4 regions of the Aminobacter sp. MDW-2 genome follow, and region 1 is predicted to be linked to each of the others. Evidence: riboswitches for the same ligand, from Rfam matches in the RefSeq annotation. Region 1 holds a riboswitch; each other region holds the start of a gene.

Region 1 (4,463 bases):
CCCGGATGCCGAGGCGCCTCAGCAGCTCAACCGTCGTCCGTGTCGTGTAGGCTCCGGCGAGCACCAGGTCAGGCTGCATCAGAAACACTTCCTCGGCAAGGCCATGATTGACGACAAAGCCGTTGGTCCGATCGGCCAGCACCGACGTGTTGGGATCGCTTGCCAGATAAGACACTGAATGCAGCTGCCCCTCGGCCGCCAGAAGCATCGCCAGCTGGTCGGTGCAGACATTCATCGACACGACGCGTTTCGGCGGCACGGCGGCTGCCGGCGCTGATGACAACGCGGCCAGCCCCGCGAGAGCGGACAGCCACGCTCGAAACCGAGCGCAGCTGAGACGATTGGTGGGCATATTACCTCGCATCAGAACACACGCGTGAAGCTCAGATTGAAGCTTCGGCCCGGCGCGCGATAGTTGGTGACGGTCGAATAGTGTTCGTCGAACAGGTTCTCGACCGAAAACTTCAGGCTCGCCCGCTCGTCGAACGTGTAGTTGGCGGCGAAATCCACCGTCACATAGTCCGGCAGCTTGACGGTGTTGGCGGCATTGGCGTAGCGCGCCCCGCCGTAGAGCAGCTTGGCGGTGAGGTCGAGGCTGTCGGTCGCGGCAAAGCTCACCTCGGCGGCCGCCTTGAAGCGATCGCGATAGGGAATGTAGCGGCCGTTGTCCTCATTCTTCGGCGAGCGGTAGTCGATCGAAACCTTGCCACTCCAGCGCTCGTCGAACGCATGCGACAGGCTGGCCTCGATACCGGTCACCTTGGCGCGCGCGACATTGAACGGCAGGTAGGTCGGCGGGTTGGAGGCGATCGCGTCGGTCAGCCAGGTCTGGTAGAAGGCGACGTCAAGCTCGGTCCCCTCACTTGGACGCCAGTTGATGCCGATCTCATAGGACCGCGACTTCTCCGGCTTCAGGTTGGGATTGGAGTAGTCGGGGCAATAGAGGTCGCTGAAGGTCGGCGCCCGGAAGCCGGTGCCGTACGAGGCGCGCGCCACAAGCTCGGGAACGAGCTCGTAGCTGGCACCGATGTTGTAGGTGGTGGCGCCTCCGAACTGTTCATTGTGATCGTAGCGCAGACCGCTGTCGATCGTCAGCGCGCCATAGTCGAGCGAGTACTGGCCGAACACCGCCGCGAGGTCGCGCGAGCCGACACCGAAATCGACAGTCGAAGCCACCTCCTCGCGATAGGCCTCGGCACCGCCCGTCAGGACATGCCTGACTTCACCTGTTTCAAAGGACTTTTCTGTCGACGCGAAGATGCCGTAGCGCCTGGTGTCGAATTCGCTGCTGCCCACGACGCCGTCACGGACATTGGTCGAATAGTCGAGGTTGCCGGAAAGTTCGACGGTCGAGCTCCAGCTGTCGGAATGCTTCACCCGTGCGCCGATCCTGCCGGCGAAGGTGTCGGTGTCAACTTCATTGGCGGAAGGCGGGGAGGCATCGTACTGGCTGCGGCCCCGGGCAAACAGGCCATCGGCATATAGCCGGCCCCAGCCATACTCCTTGGCGGCTGCGACGTTGAGCGAGCCCTGCAGGAAGCCATCGTCGTCAGGCTCATGTCCCCAGGCCAGCGGCGTGGTGAAGTCGTAGCCGCGCGTGCCGAGGATGGAGCCACCGACGGAGTAATCGATGCCGTCCTCGGTGCGTCCGCGCAGATCGCCTGAGAGATAGCCACCCCAGGGATGCGTGACGCCCGAGGTGATGCTGCCGCAGGCGTTACGGCCGTCGGCACACTGGCCGCCCTGTTTGGTGATGATGTTGACGACACCGCCGATGGCATCGGCGCCATACTGCGCCGAATGCGGTCCCTTGGCGATCTCGATACGCTCGATCGACGACAGCGGAATGTTGAAGATCGAGCTCGTACCGCTGGTCGCCGACGAACTGCGGACGCCATTGACCAGCACCAGCGTCTGGCCGGCCGACATGCCGCGCAGATAGACATTGGACGAGGCCCCCTGGCCGCCATAGCCGATGATCGAAACGCCGGCATAGTGCTTCAGCAACGACGGCAGATCTGCTGCCGCGGACTTTCGCAATTCTTCCTCGTCGATCACTGTGACCGACGACGTCGGGCGAACAAGCGCGGTTTCGCGGCGCAGCGGCGTAACGACCAGGCGCGGCAGCACGGTCACGCCGCCTGCAGCGGGCGCCTGCTGCGCGCTGGATGGTGCCGGGATGGCCAGCATGATCGCGCCGATGCCCAGGATAAGTCTCTGCATTTCTGCCCTCAAATGGTTTGGGGGGGCGCGACAAGGATCGCACCCGGTTTCCAAACCGCAGGCAAGACAGGTCGGCAGGCAGACTTTGGGACAAGATTGACCCGACGGCCTTCCGCATGCGGCAACACTTTCGATGTCACCGCCACGAGCGACCGCGCCTGACCACACCCCGTGGACAAGCATGGGTGACTGGAACGGGCAGGTCTCCTGACTTCCGTGTCACAGCCTTTTTCCGCCTTCCCGAACGCGCGAATGCGTTCAGTGGCATGATGGAAGAGGCTCAACGGTTACAGTTGCGGGGGCAGTCGCGGATTTGGCCTTCGGCCTCACCGTGTTCCCTTTTCATCCGCCTCTCGGCGGAACCGATTCCGAGGCGGACGCTACTCAGGGATGCCGAGGCTTGTCAATCGCAATCATGCGACCGGCCATAAAATATATTGATTTTCAACTAGATAGGATCATTGGACACGGACAAACAGGGCAACTTGTGCAATCGCCCGGACGCGGCAAGCCCTGCATGGGACCGCCAATTGGACGGCACTGCCCCTCGTGGACAGAGGCCACCAGCACATTGCCAACGGGGTCGCGGAAACTGAACCGACGATGTGCGCGCTACGGCCATCGACATCATCTTCGGCCACGTCGGTATCATCCGCGCATGTTCAGCCGAGCAAGGTCCTTGTCAGCGCATGATCCTTGTCAGCAAGCCCGTCGATGACGCTGAAGTGATGCCGGTCGGGCTCGACCACTGTAGCGGTGGTGGCGCCAAGCCCGGTCCAGATATTGGAAAGCAATGCGTTCTGGCGCAGGAACTCGGCGCGCTCGCCACCGCCGACCCAGCAGGTGATGCGGACGTTGTCCATCGGCCGCAGCAGCGCCGGGCTTTCAGCCAGCGCCTCGGTCTCGTCGATGTGGAGCGTCTTGTTCATGCCGGTATTGATCAGCGGCCTGAGATCATGAACTCCCGAGAGCGAAACGACATGACGGATACGAGACTGCACATCGGGCGCAAGCGGCGAAGCAGCCGCGACCATGCGCGACACGAGGTGTCCGCCGGCGGAATGTCCGGTCAGCATGATCGGGCCTTCGACCAACGCGGCTGCCTTGCCGATCGCCGCACCGACCTCGCGCACGATATCGCCGATCCTGACTTCCGGGCACAAGCTGTAGGACGGCATCGCCACCGCGTAGCCGCTGTCGATGGAACCCTTGGCGAGATGCGACCAGTAGCTCTTGTCGAGCGCCATCCAGTAACCGCCATGGACGAAGACGACGAGCCCCTTCGGCGTGCCTTCAGGCAGGAACAGGTCAAGCAGGTTGCGCGGCCTGTCACCATAGGCGATGTCGAACTGCGCTCTCCCATCTGCCGACAGGGCGTCGCGAAACGTCTGTGCCGGTTCCACCCATGCAGCAGGCCAACGATCGCCACCGGCGATGTTGGCGCCATTGCTGTAGGCGTTGTCCCAATCGGCGATACGGCGTTCGAGCATGCGGGCATCCTTCCAAGGCGGCAGCAATTCAGGCGCATAGCAATGGCCAGCGTGCCGGATTGCGTCAATGGGCCAGCGGCAGAAACTTTATGCTTGAAATAATTTTGGTCCGGTGCAATTCTCAGCCATCAGTCGAGAACGTGGGAGGTCTCGCTGTGCCAGACGCCGATCGCATGTCGATCGCGCATAGTCGCGGCCTGTGCCGAACGGCTACCTGTTGCGGCGCAGCACCTTCCCCCGAAGTAACGCATTCCAACGCACGCATGGCGTCCGCCATGCCGATGAGCAGGTAGGGGACAGCCGCAGAATGCTTGGACCGTCAGCGCATATCGACACCTTCACGCGCGATAACCTGCCACCTCAGGAGCAGTGGCCGGCGTTTCTACTCGATGGCTTCGACTATCCCGAGCATCTCAATGCCGCCGTCGAGCTGACCGATCGCCTGGTCGAAAAAGGCCTGGGCGACCACACCGCCCTGATCGGCAATGGCCGCCGCCGCACTTACAAGGAGCTGTCCGACTGGACCAACCGGCTGGCGCATGCGCTGGTCGAGAACTACGGCGTCAAGCCCGGCAATCGGGTGCTGATCCGCTCGGCCAACAACCCGGCCATGGTCGCCTGCTGGCTGGCCGCGACCAAGGCAGGTGCTGTCGTCGTCAACACCATGCCGATGCTGCGCGCCGGAGAGCTCGCCAAGATCGTCGACAAGGCAGAGATCACGATTGCGCTGTGCGATACGCGCCTGATGGA
Region 2 (4,463 bases), on a different replicon from region 1:
GTCCTGACGTCGGGCGCCTCGTCGGTGACGCCGATGACCTCCAGTACCTGGAGCCGGTCGTTCCAGGGCGCCATTTCGTCGAGGTTGCGGTAAAGGCCAAGCTCGGTCATCGCGTTCATGCCCTTCTCCCGGTCAGGCGACGTTTCGCAGGACCGGCTTGCCACCGTCGGCCAGCCGCGGTTCGATGAAGCCGACGTACCATTCGATGAACTGCATGACGCCGCCCTCGTGTTCCTCCGAATAAGGCCCGGGCTCGTAGGCCGGCGATTTGATGCCGAAGGCATTTTCCTCGACGATGCGGCGGTCCTGGTCGTTGGTCTCGGTCCAAACATGGGTCAGTTCGGCCAGGTCGTAGTCGACGCCTTCGACGGCATCCTTGTGAACCAGCCATTTGGTGGTGACGGCCGTTTCCGTGGCGCTGATCGGCAGCACGCGGAAGGTGACGGCATGGTCGCCGAGCACATGGTTCCAGGTTGTCGGATAATGATAGAGCAGCAGCGTGCCGATCCTGTCGGCCGAGACGCTGTCGGAGAGGTTTTTCCGCACTGCGCGCTTGCCCGACATGGTGTAGCTCACCGCGTCACGCAGCAGTGGCGCGCGTGTCGCCCTGTACTGGCCGCCGGCATCGATGCGGAACTTGCTCGGCAACCCCACCGCCTCGCACTTTGCCCAGTGCGCCAGCATTTCGGGATCGCTTTCGGCGCCATTGACGCCGGTAACGTTCGGCGCCTCGGGAAAGGTCTTGCACAGCTCAGGGTGATTGCCGGCGCAGTGGTAACACTCGCGGTTGTTTTCCCAGACCAGCTTCCAGTTTCCCTTCTCGACGATTGTGCTTTCGAAGGCGACCTTGGCTTCGCGCAGCCGGTGCGGCAGCAGGTACGGCTCGACCATGGCCCGCATCGGCGCGAAGTCGGCGGGCTCGTCGGCGAGGCAGATGAAGATGTAGCCGCCGACGGATTCGCAGGCGACCGGCTTCAGGCCGAACTGGCTCTTGTCGAAACCTTCCGCCATCTGGCGCGCAAACAGCAGGCGTCCGTCGAGTTCGTAGGTCCACTGGTGGTAAGGACAGACGAGCTTGGCCGCCGTACCTTTGTCCGTGGTGCAGACGCGGCTGCCGCGGTGGCGGCAGGAATTGTGGAAGGCGCGCAGCTCACCCTTCTGGTCGCGGACGAGCACGACGGGATAGTCGCCGACCTGGACGGTGAAGAAGCTGCCCGGCTTGGCCAGTTCGCAGTCATGGCCGACAAACAGCCAGTCGCGGTACCAGATCAGCTCGAGGTCGAGCCGGTAGAAATCCGGGTCGGTGTAAAAGGGCTGTGCCAGGCTGAACCCGTCGCGGCGTCCGCGCAGCAGCTTCAGCATTTCGTTCTTCGCATCCATGTCCTGTCCTCGCACCAAGGACTGAACGGGTGGCTTGATTTGGGAAGAACGCCAGCCGGCGGACGCAGAGGTCCGTGCAGCAACGATCCGCCTCTTGACCGCCCACCGCGATCAGTCGAGTTCTGTCAGGTTCAAGGCTGGTTTCCGGGCTTCGGAGCTGTCCTTTCGGACTGTCTCGACACCTTCCCAGGCCGGCTGGCCCAGTGGTCTCCCGTCGAAACAATAACTCCGCCACCGTTGCGGGGGCAGCGCCGGCTTCTCACCGGCTTCCCAATTCTCCGCTTCGTCTCACACTCGAAGCAGCACCTTGAACATGACCGGATCAGACCACGGATTGGTGGCCGGGCACGAGCATGAAAACGACACGGGCTCAGCGCAAAGGCGACAGAGCCCATGTGATGTCATCGTGTTGCTATTCGGCCGCTTCGGCGAACGATGCCGGCACATAGTTGAGGATCGGCCCGAGCCAGCGCTCGACCTCGGCGATGGTCATGCCCTTGCGCCGCGCATAATCCTCGACCTGGTCGCGCTCGACCTTGGCGACGCCGAAATAATAACTCTCGGGGTGGGCGAGATAGATGCCGGAGACCGACGAGCCCGGCCACATCGCCATGCTTTCGGTGAGGCTGACGCCGGCGGTTTTCTCGGCATCGAGCAGGCGGAACAAGGTCACCTTTTCGGTGTGGTCGGGCTGGGCAGGATAGCCCGGCGCCGGACGGATGCCGCGATAGGGCTCGCCGATCAGGTCGTCGGGCGCGAGGTTTTCATCAGGTGCGTAGCCCCAGAACTCCTTGCGCACCTTCTCGTGCATGCGTTCAGCGAAGGCCTCTGCGAAACGGTCGGCCAGCGCCTTGACCATGATCGAGGAGTAGTCGTCATTGGCGCGTTCGAAGCGCTCGGCGATCGCCACTTCCTCGATGCCTGCAGTGACCACGAAGCCGCCGAGATAATCCGGCTTGCCGCCGTCGGCGGGAGCGATGAAGTCGGCCAGTGCGACATTGGCCTTGCCGTCGCGCTTGGTCAGCTGCTGGCGCAGGGTGAAGAAGGTGGCAAGCTCCTCGCTGCGTGCCTCGTCGGTGAACAGCCTGACGTCGTCGCCGACCGAATTGGCCGGCCAGAAGCCGATGACGGCCTTGGGCGCGAACCACTTCTCGTCGATGATCTTGCGCAGCATCGCCTGCGCGTCGTCGAACAGCTGGCGCGCCGCGGCGCCCTGCTTCTCGTCCTCGAGGATCTTGGGGTAACGGCCCTTGAGTTCCCAGGTCTGGAAGAACGGCGTCCAGTCGATGTAGCGGGCCAGTTCGGCCAGGTCCCAGGCTTCGAACACCCTGGTGCCGAGGAAGGTTGGCTTCGGCGGCGCATAAGATGACCAGTCGACCTTGTGCGCATTGGCACGCGCCTTGGCCAACGGCAATCGCTGCTTGTCAGCTTCGGCGCGGTGATGGGCGTCGGCGACCTTCTGATATTCGGCTTGCACCTGTTCAACGTAGCCGCCCTTGGCCTCAGGGGACAGCAGGTTGGACACCACGCCAACAGCGCGGCTGGCATCGGTGACGTAGACTGTCTGGCCGGCGCTGTAGCGCGGATGGATCTTCACCGCGGTGTGGACACGACTCGTGGTGGCGCCGCCGATCAGCAGCGGAATGTCGAACCCCTCGCGCTCCATTTCGGCGGCGACATGCGCCATTTCGTCGAGCGAGGGCGTGATCAGGCCGGACAGGCCAATGATGTCGACCTTCTCGTCCTTGGCAACCTGGAGGATCTTGGTTGCCGGAACCATGACGCCGAGGTCGATGATCTCGTAGTTGTTGCAGGCGAGCACGACGCCGACGATGTTCTTGCCGATGTCGTGCACGTCGCCCTTGACGGTCGCCATCAGAATCTTGCCGGCAGTCTGGCGTTCGCCATTGTCGATCCCATTGGCGGCGTTGGCCGCCTTCTCCGCCTCCATATGTGGCAGCAAGCCGGCCACCGCCTGCTTCATGACACGGGCCGACTTGACAACCTGCGGCAGGAACATCTTGCCGGCACCGAACAGATCGCCGACGACATTCATGCCGGCCATCAGCGGGCCTTCGATGACATGCAACGGACGCTCTGCCTGCAGCCGCGCCTCGTCGGTGTCGGCGTCGATGAATTCGGTGATGCCATTGACCAGCGCGTGGCTGATACGGCTCTCGACCGGCCAGTCGCGCCAGGCGAGATCGCGCTCCTTGGCTTCCTTGCCGGCCGCGCCCTTGAAGCGCTCGGCAATGTCCAGCAGCCTTTCGGTGGCGGTGCCGCCGGCCTTGGGCAGGCGGTTGAGCACGACGTCCTCACAGGCCTCGCGCAGCTCCGGGTCGATCGATTCATAGACGGCGAGCTGGCCGGCATTGACGATGCCCATGTCCATGCCGGCCTGGATGCAGTGATACAGGAACACGGCGTGCATCGCCTCTCGCACCGGCTCGTTGCCGCGGAACGAGAACGACAGGTTCGACACGCCGCCCGAGACATGGACATGCGGCAGGGTCTGGGTGATTTCCCGCGTCGCCTCGATGAAGTCGACACCGTAATTGTCGTGCTCCTCGATGCCGGTGGCGACAGCGAAGATGTTGGGATCGAAGATGATGTCCTCGGGCGCGAAGCCGGCTTGCTCGGTCAAGAGCTTGTAGGCGCGGGTGCAGATCTCGACCTTGCGCGCCTTGGTGTCGGCCTGACCCTGCTCGTCGAATGCCATGACGACGACGGCAGCGCCATAGGCCCGGCACAGCCGGGCATGATGCAGGAAGGCTTCCTCGCCTTCCTTCATTGAGATCGAATTGACGATCGGCTTGCCCTGGACGCATTTCAGCCCGGCCTCGATCACCTCCCATTTGGAGCTGTCGATCATGACGGGCACGCGCGCGATGTCGGGTTCGGCGGCGATCAGATTGAGGTACTCGACCATCGCCTTCTTCGAGTCGATCAGGCCCTCGTCCATGTTGATGTCGATGATCTGCGCGCCATTGACGACCTGGTCGCGGGCGACGTCGAGGGCGGCGGCATAGTCGCCTGATGTGATCAGCTTGCGGAACTTGGCCGAGCCGGTGACGTTGGTGCGC
Region 3 (4,463 bases), on a different replicon from region 1:
CTCGCGGCGACGCCGCCGCCGAAGAAAGCTGCCCAGGACGCGATGATGATGCCGAGATAGACATGCGGCTTGTCGAGCTTGCGGTAGAACGGGTCGCGAACGATGTCTTTGGCGTAGCGGCCGTAGATCTGCATGCGCTCCATGTCGGGCGACTTGACCAGCAGCCAGCCGATATGGGCCCAGAGGAAGGTGACGATCGGGCTGTGCGGATCCGGCTCCTCGTCGGCGTGCTCATGGTGGCGGCGGTGCACCGCAACCCAGCGCGCCGGCGTGTCCTGGAAGGCGCAGACGGCGATGATCGCAAGCCCGTGCTCGAGCCATTTCGGGCAGGTGAAGCCGCGATGGGTGAGAAGCCTGTGGTAGCAGAGGTTGATGCCGAGCGTGCCGAAGACATAGATGCCGGCGATGCAGAGGATGACGCCGGTCCAGCTGAAGAACCAGGGCAGCAAGGCGTAGAGCGCGACGACATGATAGAAGGCGAGGCCGCTCAAATTGAGCCAGTCGATGCGGGCCAGAAGCGGTCGGCGCGCAATTGCGGGCGTGGCGGACGACGCCGCGATCTGGTCGGACATAGATGCTCCCATTTGCGGCCCGGATCGCTTCCCCACGATCGAGCCGCCTCCTCCGTTTCGGGCGAGGTTGCGCAGTTTCTAATTCAGGGTCAAGGCACGTTTGGAATTACCCCGAAATATGAGTGCGGACGGTGGGCCGTGGCGGCGACCTACTGCTATTGGGGATGCGGGTTTGGCCGGATCATCGGGGAAGGTAGATCGCCCAAGAATGTGCCTGGGACGCCGCGGACACGGAAGTTCCACAGCAGTCGATCTAGGCGCTGGAACTCCCGCAAAGGGAGCTGCGCTGGCTGGACAATCAGTCGTGATGCAGGCAGTCGTCGCAGAGGCCGAACTTCCAGGCGGCAGCGGTGACGCCGATGAAGCGATTATGACAATGGACGCATTCCATGTTGCCATATCCCCGCGGCGAAGGCGGTGACAGAGATCTCTGCGCCGCGATGTAAGTCTCGCGCCGACGCACCAACTCTTCGCGGACATCACGCCGCGAATAGGATACTTGAATTGCCATGACTGCCACCGCCCACTGAACTGATCTAGCCCTGCGCAATAGTCGCTGATGTTTCCCTTGGGTCAATTAGATCGATGGATTGACGTGGATCGCAACAGGCTGTGTCAGCCCATCGGACCTGTGCCCGACGACCCCAGGCGCCGCTGCCGCTGCTGAGCGTTTCAGCCTTGGCTTCCAGCCAGTGGCGGATATCGGCGGGAACATCCGCCGATCCGTTGAGCAGCGGATTGCGCGCCGTGCCTGGTAAAGACGTCGTGATAGTGGACGATCGACAACGGCAAGCGTTGCTGTTCGGCCGGAATCGGGTCGAACAGGTGGTGCGGAAAGTTGTGCGGTGCCGACAAGGTGCGCATCGTCAGGCCGCTGCCCGGTATGGCCAGCGACAGGCAGGCCTGCGAACTGTCCCACAGCTCGCTTCCCCGGGCGGAAACGCGCCGTGGCCCGCCTCGACACGATGGCTGACATTGGGCGCGAGCTTTGCTGCCACCGAACGCTCGACATAGCCGAGTAGCCGAGGATACGGTCTTCTCGCCTAACCACGACGAGGCCGCCATCGTAGCTCGCTTTGACCCCAGCCTTGTCGACGGTGGTCTCGATCATTGGCACCAGGTCGTAGTCGACGCCCAAAGTCCGGGACGGCGCCTGCCAATAACCGTCCCGAGGATCGGTCGTCGCGGCCATATGTGCACATGCCCTTGACGTCGACGGAGCCGAAGGGCGGCCGCAGCAACCTCCAGTGCCAGATCAGGTTCGCGGCAGAACAGCATGTCGCTGTCCAGGCCGATAAAAGGCAGGGGCAAAAAGCAGGTGGTGGCGGAACGACACGATCCCCCTTGTTTTCAATGGGCCTTCACCGCAGCAACTGCTTGCGGCCGGTGGGGTGGTAGGCAAAGTCGTCGACCACCGCGCCGCCGAGCAGATGTTCGGTGACTATGCGGTCGACGGCGGCCTCGGTGACCCCGCCGTAATAGGTGCCTTCGGGAAAGACCTGCAGCACCGGTGCCAGGTTACAGGGGCCAAGGCAGGTCGATTTGGCGCTCATCGTGCCGTCGCCGGTCACGCGCAGCTTCTGGCGGTCCTGCTGGTTGCGCAGGTGGCCCCAGATCAGGTCCGCGCCGGCGGCATTGCACGGGCCGCCCTGGCAGACCAGCACGCGGCGTTTCTGCGCCGGCACGAGCGAGCCCTCCGGAGCCAGCCTGTCGAGCGGCGGGATGGGCGGCGTCGCATCGGCGCCGGTGACGAGGTCGGCCATCATTGCAGCTAGCAGCGGGCTTTCGGCGAGGCCATGCGCGATGCGCACCGTCGGCCGAGGTGCCGCGTCCTCGGCCTGCCACCGGCGCAGCGACTTGGTGAGCCAGGCATTGAAGCTGGGCTCGATCGGCAGCATCAGCGGCAGGATGAGGATATCGGAGAAATCCTGCTGGCGAAGTGCCGCAAGCGCCTCGCGCAGCGACGGCGTGCCTTGTTCGGTGAAGCCGAAGCTGGTGTGATCGACGCCGGGCAACGCCGCGGCGAGATCACAGAGCTGCTGCATCTGCCTGTAGGGCGCGGCAGCAAAGGCCGACCTGGCGACGAGCACGATGGCACGTCTGGCCTGGGACTGCGCGGTCTCAACTTCTGTATTGTGCAAACGATCGATCCCTGGCCTGACTGCGGTCGGGATTGTCGCAACGCATGTTGGTGGAAGGCGATGGCCGATAGCGCCGCCTGCACGAACCTGCGCTCCGGTGGTACACCCCGCCCACGGAACATCACTCGGTCAGGCAGGTCTCCTGGCTCGCGGGTCTCGGCTCATTGCCTGCCTTCCCGGCCGTCGGCCAGTGACACAATCGGCAATGCGGCTCACCGCTTACAGTTGCGGGGCAGCTTCGGTTTCGCACCGAATTCCCTCTTAGCTTCCGCCCGAAAGCAGAAGAACCATAACCGCGCGGCAAGCTATATGCGGGCAGACGCAAGTCAAGGGTTGTCGATGGACAAGTACCTAGGCCAGCAATGCGCTGCCTTGCGATCGCTTGGCGTTGCTGGACATGGTCCAGCGATGGACGACGATTGCCAAGCAGCCCTTCCGATCATGACCGTGCGCCATCGGGGCGCATTGGTAGAGACCGGAGATGGACATGCACCCCAAGCGGAATAAGCCCAGGAATGCCAGGGCCGGCTGCCTTCTGTGCAAACCGCACAAGGCGAACGGCGCCTGCCCGAGGCATATCGACATGAAAATCGGCAACCGGCGTCGATATGAAGCGGGAAGCTCGCAGTTGCGATGTGAAGGCGTCCGCGGCTGATAAGCTTGTCTGCGCGACATCGGATGTGCGAGGGGACGCGCCCGCCCATTGATTGGGGGGGGGCAGGGCGGGCGCTAAGCTCGGGTGGTCCAAGGTGGGGTAAGGACGAGGTGAGCCTGTAGGTCGTTTAGAGGCTCCTAACGTAAGGTCAACCAACGCCAGCGAGCGGACGGCGCGGTCGTTCAACTTCTCGTGTAGAGCGGCTGGATCGCAAGCGGCGTCGAGCCCGTTCAGGGCAATCTGAGCGGCCGTCCACCGGTGCGTTGCCAGGACACCGGCGAGTGTCGTGAGTTACCGCCAACGTGAAGACGCTGGGAACGGCCACCAGGCGGGTCGCCAGAATGATTGCAGAGCAGCTTTGGCCTGTTTTCGTGGGCACCCCACCAATGTGGCCCGGCATGCAATCGCGACAGCCACAGGCGAGGATCGGAGGTGTCGATGATGTGCGCGGCGGCGGCTCACCGCGTGGGCGAACGCTTCGCCGAAGGCGTTGGAGCAGGCGCGCGACGAGCTTGCCGCACATGCGCGCCGTTGGCAGTGAGGACCGAAGTTACCGCTTCGCGGTGTCCGCGCTGCTCGCCAGGCTGGCAGGAAGGGGCTTGCTCGAGCATTTCAGATGCATGTCCCGGGCGAATTTCTTGCGCATCTTGGCGCGATGCTCCTTGCCGGCCATGGCGATGCCGAGCCCGTATGGGCCAAGCAGCAGCCCTGCCGATACGCTCAGGGTTTCTTTCTCTTGCGCTGCGTAGTTCGCCGCCTCAGCTCGAGCTTTCGTGCAGTCCGCTGACCGCCATTTGGAATCCTTGGCAGAGAGTGTGGTGGCATAGTCGGCGGGCTGGGATGCACAGCCGGCAACTGCGAGCATCGTCACCGCAGCGAGCAGTTTGGCCTTCATCTATGAGTCCTTGCTAAACATCCGTCCATCAACACAGACAGGGCTGATTCCGCAAGGGGCGGCGGAAGAACACCAACATAGGAATATGCCTCTTTATCATAAGGAAACAAAGTTGCCTGAATTGAGGGCGTCGGCTATGCAGGGGTGTCTTAAGGGAGGAGAATGCCATGGCGAACAAAACAATCCTCAAATTTGGCCAG
Region 4 (4,463 bases), on a different replicon from region 1:
CAGCGAACCGTCAAAGCTCGGATAACGCCCGCGTTCGGCGGCAAGGTCGCAGGACGCCGAAATCGCGTTGTAGGAGATCGCCTCCATGCTGGCGTCGGCGAAGGCCACGGCAGCGTCTGACGCATAGGGGATCTTCAGCGCCTGAAGTGCATCCTGGAATCCCATCAGGCCGAGGCCGACAGGACGATGCTGCAGGTTGGAGCGCCTGGCTTCGGGGATGGTGTAGAAATTGATGTCGATGACATTGTCGAGCATGCGCATCGCCGTCTTCACGGTGCGCGCCAGACGGTCGATGTCGAGCCCCTCGGCTGCGATATGATTGGCAAGATTGACCGAACCGAGATTGCAGACGGCGACCTCGTCCTTCGAAGTGTTGAGGGTGATCTCGGTGCAGAGGTTCGACGAATGCACGACGCCGATGTGGCCCTGCGGCGAGCGGATGTTGCACGGGTCCTTGAAGGTGATCCACGGATGCCCGGTTTCGAACAGCATGGTCAGCATCTTGCGCCACAGGTCGAGCGCCCTGACCGTGCGGAACACCTTGATGCCACCAGCCAGAGCCTTGGCCTCGTAGCTTTCGTAGGCCGCCTTGAACGCCGTGCCATAGAGATCGTGCAGGTCGGACGCCTCGTCGGGCGAAAACAGCGTCCACACGCCATCGGCCTCGACGCGCTCCATGAACAGGTCCGGCACCCAGTTGGCGGTGTTCATGTCGTGGGTGCGGCGGCGGTCGTCGCCGGTGTTCTTCCTGAGGTCGAGGAACTCCTCGATATCGACGTGCCAGGTCTCGAGATAGGCGCAGACAGCACCCTTGCGCTTGCCGCCCTGATTGACGGCGATAGCCGTGTCGTTGGCAACCTTGAGGAACGGCACCACACCCTGGCTCTCGCCATTGGTACCCTTGATGTGGGCGCCGAGGCCGCGCACCGGGGTCCAGTCATTGCCTAGCCCGCCGGAATATTTGGCCAACAGCGCATTGTCCTTCACCGCCTTGAAGATGCCGTCGAGATCGTCGGCGACGGTGGTGAGGAAACAGGACGACAATTGCGGGCGCAGCGTGCCGGAGTTGAACAGCGTTGGCGTCGAGGCCATGAAATCGAAGGACGACAAAAGATCATAGAACTCGATGGCGCGGCTCTCGCGGTCGATCTCGCGGCCTGCCAGGCCCATAGCCACGCGCATGAAAAAGGCCTGCGGCAGTTCGAAACGCTTGCCTTTGCTGTGCAGGAAATAGCGGTCATAGAGCGTCTGCAGACCCAGATACTGGAACTGCAGGTCGCGCTCGGGCTTTAGCGCGGCACTGAGCCTGGCAAGGTCGAAACGGCCAAGTTCGGGGTCGATCAATTCGGCCTTGATGCCGGTGGCGATGAAGGCGGGGAAATAGGTGGCATAGCGCTGGGTCATTTCGGCCTGGGTGGCCTGCTCAGACCTGGCCGAGACGAAGCTCAGTGCCTCGCGCCGCAACCGGTCCAGCAACAACCGGGCGCTGACGAAGGCGTAGTTCGGTTCAGTTTCGACAAGCGTACGGGCGGCCAGGATCGGCGCCAGCGAAAGCTCGTCGGCGGTGATGCCGTCATAGAGATTGCGCCTTGTCTCGGCCAGGATCGCATCCGCTGAGACGGCCTCGAGCCCGCTGCAGGCCTCGTCGACAATGCGGGCCAGTCGCGTCTCGTTCAGCGGTGCCAGGCCGCCGTCATCGGCCTTGACCTGGAGCGGCGGTGCGGCGACCTCGACCGACGTGACCTTGGCGGCAGCGCGTTCGCGGGCACGTTCCTCGCGGTAGAGCACATAGGCGCGGGCGACCTTGTGATGCTCGGAGCGCATCAGCGCCAGTTCGACCTGGTCCTGGATTTCCTCGATGTGGAAGGTGCGGCCGCTATCTGCCCGCCTGGTCAGCGCGGCGAACACCTGGCCGGCCAGTTCCTCGACGACGTCGTGGACGCGGCGCGAACCGGCGGCCACCGAACCCTCGGTGGCGAGAAATGCCTTGGTCAGCGCCACAGTGATCTTGATCGCATCGAACGGCGTCACCGCGCCGTTGCGCCGGATGACACGGTAGCCAGGTTCGGACGCGGTCTCGGAACCCTGGCTGAGAGCGGACGGAACGCTGTCGGTTCCGCTGGATTGAAGTGTAGAGGTCGCCGGCATCATCTTCCCCGATGGTTTGGGGGCGAAGGGCCTTGGGCGGACGCATGCCGGATTTCGGCCGGCGCAAGCCAGCAGAACGCAAGCGCACCACCGGACACCCCGCCCGTGGACGTTCAGACTCGATCGCGGCAGGTCTCCTGGCTCGCAGGTCATTGCTGCTGTCTGGCCTTCCCAGCGCCCATTGGCGCCAGTGGCACTACGCGACAGCAACTCACTGCTTACAGTTGCGGGGGCAGCGCCGGCATTGCGAAATCGCGCACCGGCTTCCCTCTTAGCTCCCGAGCTGGAATCAACTCGGAAGACCACGATGTCTACATATAGTATGACTGCCCGGCGTCGTGTCAACAGGTGGAAGAATCATTTCCACCCTCATCGACCGATCAACGCCGGCGGCCGATCAATCCCTGACGTAGTCGCGCCACAGCGCCTGATAGACCGGGCATTCGGCAGTCAGAGCCTCATGGCTGCCCGTGCCGACGATCCTGCTATCGTCGAGCACGACGATCATGTCGGCCGAACGCGCCGAAAAGAGATGATGCGTGACGATGATGACGAGGCGGTCGCGGCCGAAGGCCAGCAGTTCACGTTCGAGCGCCATCGCCGATTCGGCGTCGAGCGCCGAGGTCGGTTCGTCGAAAACGGCGATGTGCGGATCGCGCAGCACGGCGCGCGAAATCGCCAGGCGCTGGCGCTGGCCGCCGGAGAGGTTCTGCCCTGCCTGGACCAGTTCGGTGTCGATGCCTTTGGGCAGGCCGGCGGTGAACTTGTCGGCGGAGGAAAACGCCAGCGCCTTGTCGATCTCGTCGTCGCGAAGCGGGCGCGGCAGCGACGCCTGAAGGTTCTCGCGGATGGTACCCGAAAACAGCGACGTCTCCTGGTCGACAACACCTATGCGGCCGCGCAGCCAGCGCGGATTGTAGGCGCGGACGTCGATGCCGCCGATTGCCACCTTGCCGGCATGATCGCGCTCCAGTCCCAAAAGCACGCGCAGCAGGCTGGACTTGCCGGAGCCATTGCGGCCGACGATCGCCACGACGCCCGTCGCCGGCAGCACCAGGCTGACACCGTTGAGTGCCGCAGCCGTCGCCTCGGGATAGCGGAAGGTCAGATCCTCGACCGTGATCGGGCCGAAATCAGCAGCACGCAGCGCCGGGGCAACGATGGCGCGCTCCGGCTGGCGCTTGAGGAAAGCCGCGAGGGCCGAGACGGTGGCGCTCACCGAATGGAACTGGATCAGGATGCCGGCACTGGTCAGCATCGGCATGGTCGCCCGGGTGACGAGCAGCTGCAGCGCAAGCAGGCCACCGATCGTGAGATCGCCGCGCAGGATGCGCCAGCAGCCGACGAGGACGACGAGCAGCGTCAGGATCTCGCTCAGCAGGCCAAGCGTGAACGAATAGGAGTGCGAGAGGTCGAGTATGTGCCAGCGCGCCTTGATGGCTTCGGCCGACTTCGCGGACCAGCGCCCGATGAAGAAGCGCTCAACCGCATTCGACTTGATGCCGCGGATGTTGCCTACCGTTTCAGCGGTCGCCCCCTGCAGGGCGCCGTTGAGGCGGAACGAGCTGCGGCTCGCCTCGCCCAGCTGGGCATTGGTCTTGCGGGCAAAAACGGCGAAGATCAGGGCAACGACAAAGGCCAGCAGGCAGATGAGATAGTCGTAGTACAGCGCCACGGCGAACGAGACGGCAGCACCCAACATGGTGAGGAAGAAATTCGGCGCAGCGCTCAGCATGAAGGTGGCGACACGCTGGGATTCGTTGAGGAGGTTGATCGTGCTTCCGCCTGCGGATGCCGAACTCTCATAGGGGATGCGCATGAGGCGGAAGTAGATGCGTCTCGACAGCCGGGCGGTGAACCTTGCGTCCACGTCGTTGATCGGCGAGTTGTGCCAGCGTGAGGTCATGTGCCTGATAACCGCCGCCACGATGGCGATGGCGGCGAACTGGGTCGCTGCCCAACCGTCCTTGCCGACCATGACGCTGTCGACGATCTTCTGCGAAAGGATCGGAACCGTCACCGAGAGCACGATTCCGGCTAGCGAAAGTGCAATGGCAAGAAAAAATTCACGGCGGTAGATGCCCATGATCCGCATCAGTATCCGCCAATCGCCGAGCGGTATCTTGCGCAAGGCGTTCAGTTTCTCTCGAAATTTCATTGCCTACCCGACGCCGCTCGAACAACAGGGACGGGTTCGCTAGGTCATTCGCGCTTTCCTGTCAAATAATATGACAATGATAGTCATATTATTGTGAAACGCTTCGGCGAAAAGCGCCCGCCTCGCGGAACGACGCACAAAACAAGTCTTCCAGATC

What was found. Region 1 has a riboswitch for cobalamin ahead of H5P29_RS30630 (TonB-dependent receptor domain-containing protein). Riboswitches for the same ligand answer to the same signal wherever they lie in the genome.
Region 2: it holds a riboswitch for cobalamin, as region 1 does, so the genes downstream of both, H5P29_RS01250 (aromatic ring-hydroxylating dioxygenase subunit alpha) here and H5P29_RS30630 (TonB-dependent receptor domain-containing protein) in region 1, are expected to answer to the same signal.
Region 3: it holds a riboswitch for cobalamin, as region 1 does, so the genes downstream of both, H5P29_RS27895 ((2Fe-2S) ferredoxin domain-containing protein) here and H5P29_RS30630 (TonB-dependent receptor domain-containing protein) in region 1, are expected to answer to the same signal.
Region 4: it holds a riboswitch for cobalamin, as region 1 does, so the genes downstream of both, H5P29_RS01275 (ribonucleoside-diphosphate reductase subunit alpha) here and H5P29_RS30630 (TonB-dependent receptor domain-containing protein) in region 1, are expected to answer to the same signal.

The regions. Positions count from the first base shown of each region.
Region 1 covers NZ_CP060198.1:419,784-424,246, forward strand. Annotated here, with positions in the region: gene H5P29_RS30625 (ABC transporter substrate-binding protein) at 1-352, opposite strand, end outside; gene H5P29_RS30630 (TonB-dependent receptor domain-containing protein) at 364-2,223, opposite strand; cobalamin riboswitch at 2,403-2,605, opposite strand; gene H5P29_RS30635 (alpha/beta hydrolase) at 2,886-3,713, opposite strand; gene H5P29_RS30640 (AMP-binding protein) at 4,021-4,463, shown strand, end outside.
Region 2 covers NZ_CP060197.1:242,615-247,077, forward strand. Annotated here, with positions in the region: gene H5P29_RS01245 (hybrid-cluster NAD(P)-dependent oxidoreductase) at 1-110, opposite strand, end outside; gene H5P29_RS01250 (aromatic ring-hydroxylating dioxygenase subunit alpha) at 133-1,380, opposite strand; cobalamin riboswitch at 1,498-1,705, opposite strand; gene metH (methionine synthase) at 1,793-4,463, opposite strand, start outside.
Region 3 covers NZ_CP060197.1:5,661,991-5,666,453, reverse strand. Annotated here, with positions in the region: gene H5P29_RS27900 (fatty acid desaturase) at 1-572, opposite strand, end outside; gene H5P29_RS27895 ((2Fe-2S) ferredoxin domain-containing protein) at 1,934-2,713, opposite strand; cobalamin riboswitch at 2,828-3,020, opposite strand; gene H5P29_RS27890 (hypothetical protein) at 3,919-4,263, opposite strand; gene H5P29_RS27885 (cupin domain-containing protein) at 4,431-4,463, shown strand, end outside.
Region 4 covers NZ_CP060197.1:251,203-255,665, forward strand. Annotated here, with positions in the region: gene H5P29_RS01275 (ribonucleoside-diphosphate reductase subunit alpha) at 1-2,148, opposite strand, end outside; cobalamin riboswitch at 2,258-2,470, opposite strand; gene H5P29_RS01280 (peptidase domain-containing ABC transporter) at 2,546-4,306, opposite strand.